2 regions of the Ignatzschineria sp. 22MB058224 genome follow, and region 2 is predicted to be linked to the other one. Evidence: riboswitches for the same ligand, from Rfam matches in the RefSeq annotation. Region 2 holds a riboswitch; the other holds the start of a gene.
The links. Region 2 has a riboswitch for thiamine pyrophosphate ahead of ACPF7B_RS06765 (thiamine phosphate synthase). Riboswitches for the same ligand answer to the same signal wherever they lie in the genome.
Positions count from the first base shown of each region.

Region 1: it holds a riboswitch for thiamine pyrophosphate, as region 2 does, so the genes downstream of both, thiB (thiamine ABC transporter substrate binding subunit) here and ACPF7B_RS06765 (thiamine phosphate synthase) in region 2, are expected to answer to the same signal.

Region 1 is NZ_CP187366.1:2,049,331-2,052,442, forward strand. Features, by position in the region: gene thiP (thiamine/thiamine pyrophosphate ABC transporter permease ThiP) at 1-195, opposite strand, end outside; gene thiB (thiamine ABC transporter substrate binding subunit) at 252-1,307, opposite strand; TPP riboswitch at 1,355-1,479, opposite strand; gene ACPF7B_RS09025 (hypothetical protein) at 1,481-1,687, opposite strand; gene ACPF7B_RS09030 (hypothetical protein) at 1,811-1,954, opposite strand; gene rsmD (16S rRNA (guanine(966)-N(2))-methyltransferase RsmD) at 2,191-2,790, opposite strand; gene ACPF7B_RS09040 (lysophospholipid acyltransferase family protein) at 2,790-3,112, opposite strand, start outside.
Region 2 is NZ_CP187366.1:1,535,477-1,538,588, forward strand. Features, by position in the region: gene ACPF7B_RS06755 (thiazole synthase) at 1-657, opposite strand, end outside; gene thiS (sulfur carrier protein ThiS) at 658-867, opposite strand; gene ACPF7B_RS06765 (thiamine phosphate synthase) at 893-1,522, opposite strand; TPP riboswitch at 1,597-1,705, opposite strand; gene ACPF7B_RS06770 (sugar dehydrogenase complex small subunit) at 1,888-2,400, shown strand; gene ACPF7B_RS06775 (GMC family oxidoreductase) at 2,425-3,112, shown strand, end outside.

The sequences.
Region 1 (3,112 bases), 510 kb from region 2:
ACCGACCGAGAGCAGTGTCGACAGTAGCGCCTGATAGAAGGTAAAGCCGATAATATGCCACAGATAGCGATCCCCAAAAATCTTCGCAAGAGAGATTGAAGGGGAGAAGCACCAGAGCGCCCCAAAGGCAAGAAGCGCCACAGTCACGAGGATCGTTGAGGCGATCAAGCCGGGGATCAATTGCCGATTAATCATAGAGAGGAATCATAAAAGTTATCACGAATAGTCATCACGGATAGTCATTACAATTTCTATCGACTTACGGCAAATTGCCACAGTTTGATCCAATTTTGGCGCTCTTTCGCCACCTCTTCTGCACCAAAGAGTAGCGCTTTTGCCGGCAATGGTAATGCTTTATAGACCGGAGGAAGCGGGATATCGATCACAGGATACATCCAGTTGGTGGTCGGTAAAGTCTCCTGAAATTCTGGCGTTAACATAAATTGGAGAAATTGATCGGCAAGTTCGGGATGGGGGCTTGCTTTCAATTTTGCCGCCACCTCAATCTGTAGATAGTGTCCTTCATCAAAGAGTGCGGCTGCGTAGTTATCATCATTATCATAGAGCATCTGATAGCCCGGCGATGCGGTATAGCTTAAGACAAAATCGCTCTCACCTTTCAGGAAGAGCCCGTATGATTCGCTCCAACCTTTGGTTACCGTGACGGTCTTTTTCGCCATCTTTTGCCATGCAGATTCAGTCTCCTGACCGTAGATCTTCTCCATCCAGAGAAGAAGGCCTAATCCCGGCGTACTTGTGCGCGGATCTTGGTAGATGATGCTCCACTTGTTTTCAGGATCTAGGAGCTCATCCATATTTGTTGGGGGATTATCGATCTTTCGTTTATCGTAGATAAAGGCAAAGTAGCCATAATCGTAGGGGATAAAGGTTTTGTTCTCCCATTCGATCGGTAATTTCAACATTGATTGATCAATATTCGCCGGCGTAAAGAGATCAGTCTCTTCTGCGGCGGCAATCAGGTTATTATCGAGTCCGAGGATCAGATCCGCCTTACTCTTTTTCCCCTCCATGCGCAGACGATTGAGAAGCGAAACGCCATCGCCGAGAGAGACTAGTTTTAATTCACAATCGCACGTTTTTTCAAAGCGCTCTTTAATCAGCGGCCCCGGACCCCATTCGGCGACGAAGGAATCGTAGGTATAGACGGTCAATGTCGGTTTTTCAGCAAAAGCCAGCGTCGTTAAGCTCGACAATAATAGCGATGCCACCAACAAAGTTCGGTGAAGTGGTTTACGAAAAGAGTGGGAAAGGCGCTTAAGGGGGGAAGAAAGGGTTCGATTTATCATAACGGCTCCTGTGTAAGTGTGTCACAGGATTTGAGGAAGAGCCCGCAGGCATCTCGATTCTCAAATCCCTCCGCCGGTATTGTCCGGATCAGGTTCGACGGGTGAAATCTCAGCTCTCCTTGAGCGATCAAACTCGACCGGCTCTCAAGTAACAGCACCCCGTTGAGATAGAGCTATTGTAGAAGCTTTGATAACTTCTGTAAACAGAGCAAGATTTTAAGTAAAAAGCCCATGTCGGGACCTTTTCGAGGTCCGGTATCAATAATGCCCATATTACCGGCGCGTAACTTCTGGAAGAATGCGATAGTAAGATCCGGCACCGCATCAGCCCACTTTATTTCAGTATGATTAATCGTTAAGGTAGCGATACTTGCCGGCATGCACCTTTTGGATGTACGCAGTAGTAATCTCCGGCAACTCAACAGCCTCTTTTGTCTCAATGAATCATTTTGATGATTCTTAAGAGAGTTTGTTGAGCGGCGGGAGCCAACCATTTTGTTCTTTTAACCGGTGCATGCCCGCAGTTTGGCGCTTTCAGCGCCGAGGAGAAAGAGATCTATGCAAAATAGATCAGTCGGTAATTGAGGATTGCCCATTGCCGGCATGAGATCTGTGAAAGCGTGCAGAGGTGATTTCCGGCAACTCATTAACCTTTGTTGTTTCAACAAATAAGAAGGTTTATATAGAAGGGCGGGAACTTACCAACTCAATTTTTTTACTGGTGCATGCCCGCAGTTTGGCATCGATAATGCCTATTTACCGGCGCGTAACTTTTGGAAGAGTGCGATAGTAAGATCCGGCAATTCATCAGCTTTTTTGTTTCGATTAACCATTTGAAGCATTTTTACGATTATATGCACATTGTAGGTTATCGATTCCGATCTTAAACTTCCCTATAAAGAAATAATTTACTCTCTTTGGTTTTCATTTCTCGGCTTAGCGCTAGGGGGGCGAGCGCTTTTTCGAGATCGAAGGTGGCTTTGACCGGCATCTCTAGGGAGAGAGAGGTTAAGTTTGAGAGAATGGGATTTCCCGCTAAAATCTCTAAAAGTGGAGTATAGAGATCATGGAAAAAAGGGGGGTCGAGGAAGAGATGTTGCCGGGGATATTGGGGTAACTGCTCGAGAAGCGCTTGATGAAGGGGGCTTCCCGGCGTTAAGGCTTCTAAGGCACTTCCTTTGATTAGCTGATAGCGCTCTTCAGGCACTTTAAGTGTGCGGAGATTCTGCGTTAAAGTACGAAAGACATTGGCATCCTTTTCGATAAATATCGCTCGCTTAGTACCACGAGAGAGTGCCTCAATCCCTAAAGCACCGGTGCCGGCAAAGGCATCAATCACAATTGCACCGGGTGTAGCCATCTGTAACCAGTTAAAGAGCGTTTCGCGAACGCGTGAAGCGGTCGGGCGTAATCCATCGGTATCGATCACTTCAATCTTACGGGAGCGATATTCGCCCCCAATAATCTGTACCGAATGTCTCATTATTTCATCACCTCTGCCTCAGTCACCTTGGCAACTTCCCTCTCTTCCGCGCTTTGCATCTTAGCTGTTTCCACCATATTTTCTGTTTCTGCCGTTACGGCTTTCTCTCTCTTTGTCTCTTTGGGTTTGATCGGCGCCGTTAAAGCTTTGATCTCCGCTTCTGTCGGGATCTTTGAGACATTGAGCGAAGGGACAATATGGCCACGAATCCAGCTCTCTGTCTCTTTGGCAAGTTCTGAAGTCGTCCGTGATTCTGCTTCGATCGGTGCGCCAATCACAATGGTGATAATCCCCGGCTCTTTGAGAAAACGGCCTTTCGGTG
Region 2 (3,112 bases):
ACTCATTTTGATTGGATCTTCACTATAAGCGACTGCACTATTCATTAATACACCATCTGCACCGAGCTCCATCGCATAAGCAACATCCTTGGGGCTTCCTAATCCCGCATCAACAATCACCGGCACAGTTGCTTGCTCGATAATATATTGTAGATTCACAGGATTCATAATTCCCAATCCACTTCCAATCGGCGAAGCCCCCGGCATAATGGCATGACACCCCATCTCTTGCAGTCGTCTTGCTAAAACAACATCATCAGAGGTATAAACTAAAACAGTCATTCCTTCTGCTAATAACATTTCAGTCGCTTTCAACGTTTCAATTGGATCGGGAAGCAATGTCTTTTTACAACCAATCACTTCAACCTTTATCATGTCACAAAGTCCCGATGCATAGGCAAGTTTAGCTGTCCTTACTGCTTCTTCTGCGGTATAAGCGCCAGCAGTATTTGGCAATAATTTATACTTTGAGAGATCAAGCGACTCTAACAAATCTGGCTGCTTGTCATCAAAAATATTCATACGGCGAACTGCAAATGTTAAGACTTCTGTCCCACTCTCTTCCACAGCCCCTTTTTGCTCTTCAAAATTACGATATTTGCCTGTTCCTAAAAATAGACGTGAATTAAACGCAAAATTTCCAATATTTAAAGTCATTTAACCTCCTCCCACAAAATGTACAATTTCAAATTGATCACCCTCGCAAACGGATATCTGCGAATAATCTTCTTTTTTCACCACTTCTCGATTACGCTCAACAATAAAAAAACGACGTTTATCGAGTTTTAAAAATTCGATTAGCTGATGGACTGTTCCAATGGAATCATTAACTATTAGCTCATCACCATTAATAATAATTTTTTTCAAAATATCCTCACTTACAAGCCTAAAACTAGGGGGAGCTCACCATTTTTCGAATATAACGCGCCCGCTCCTGCGCTAAAGATGGATCTAAACGATGACCGACGAGGGGGAAAAAGGCAGACATTATCGCTAACCCCGATACAATAGATGAAACTTTTAACGCTGTTTCTGCATTCATTCCGCCAATTGCAATTAATCGTCCTCTTTTTTCTTTAGCAATACGATATGCTTCCTCCAGACGCTCTATTCCTAATGCGGGATAACTCTTTTCACCCGTTGGAAAAATATGACCTAAATAGAGATAATCATACATAGCGATATTACGTTCAACAGCGCTTACCGAATGTATTGAACGACCAAATTTCATGTCTGGAAATGCCGATTGTAACAGTGCTAAAGAGAGGCTTTTCTCAGTCAGATGTGTTCGAGGTATTTTAAAAGCATGCGCAATATCCGCACGATCATTCACAATTAATTTATCTTTATCAATACCCTGATCTATCATTCCTTCAATTAAACGAGCAAGAGATTTTGCTGAACGTGACTTTTCACGCAATTGGATAAAATCGACAAATGGTAAAATCGCGATAATTGTCTCAATCAGATTCTCATCAGAAATCGCAGATAGGTTAGGAGTGACAGCATGTAACAACACCATATTTACTCAATTCTCCATTGCAGAGAAAAGGGTAATAGAACCATGAAAGTTGCTTCAGCACATTAGAAAAACTCTCCTGTCATTCACCGCTTTCCTCCGCTAGTATTAACTAGATCAGGTTATAAGAGTCCCGAAGTTTCACTTCAATCTCAGCTGTTAACAACAGCACCTCTAGGGGAATATTAATTTCATCAAAGTATAGAAGATCTCCCTAATTAGAGCAACTCTCTTTTCAAGAGTGCTTGATATCTCAGTCACTAAAAATACCTAAATTTACCAAATATTGACAAATGTCAATATTTCTATTGCTAATGTGTAGTGTCAAAGATTTTTTATTTTATCAATTAAACGGAGACTTATAGAATATGGATAAGTATATTCCTAGCGATCCTTCCCGTCGGAAATTTCTGATTGGAAGTTGCGCTATATCAGCATTTATGTTGATGAGCCCCTATACCTTTGCGGCAAACTTTACTGAACAAAATGATGAGGTGAAGTTAGCTAGATTCCTCACAAATAAACAGCTTGATCCTCTACTTGTTGAAAGAGCCTTTGATGCCCTTGCGAAAGTAAATAGTAACTTTCAAGCAGAAGCAAAAGAGCTTTTAACATTTATCAATAATGGTCAGTATTCAAATATCGATACGCTAAAAAATAATCCTATCTTTAAAGAGAAATATCAAAATACGGCAAAAGATATTATTGCCGTATTCTATCTCGGCTACGCTGGTACTCCTCTCCCTCAACGTGCGCATGATGGTGTTCAATTTGTAACTTATACCGAAATTGAAACCTACAAGCTCACTCAGAAATATACCCCAATCCCTGGTTATTCTCGATGGACAACCAATTATTGGGCAACTCTTCCAAAAGCGTAATAGATTTCAATAGAGGACAAAATAATGAGTACAAAAACATATGATGCTGATGTTATCGTCATCGGCTCCGGAGCAGTCGGATCAAATGTCGCCAACGAGCTCGCAATGAAAGGAAAGTCAGTTATTTTATTAGAAGCAGGACCTAGTGTTCCGCGTTGGAAATTATTGGAAAACTTTAAGAACTCCGGCCGTCACTATGACCGTAATAATGCTTATCCCAATAATCCTTGGGCACCAACGAGTAACCAAGAAGGATATTTAGAGAATGAAGGTTCATTTAAAATGATGCCGGGAATGCTCAAACTTGTTGGCGGAACAACTGCTCACTGGGGGGGAGCTACATGGCGTTATACCCCAAGTGACTTTAAAATAAAATCACTCTACGGTGTCGGTCGCGATTGGCCAATGACCTATGAAGATTTAGAACCATATTATGTACGTGCAGAATATGCTATTGGCGTTGCAGGTAATGATGCAGAGGATCAATCAGGTGTCAATCCTGGAAAAGCCTTCCCTCCACGCTCAAAACCATATCCAATTGAGCCTGAAGCAGATATTTATATGACAAAAAAGATCAAAGAAGCTCTTCAGCCCGCAGGTATTGCTGTAATTCATGAGCCAACTGTCCGTATCCCTAAATCATACGATGGGCGACCTGGCTGTCAAGGTAATAATAACTGTGATCAGATCTGCCCGATTGGTACACTCTATA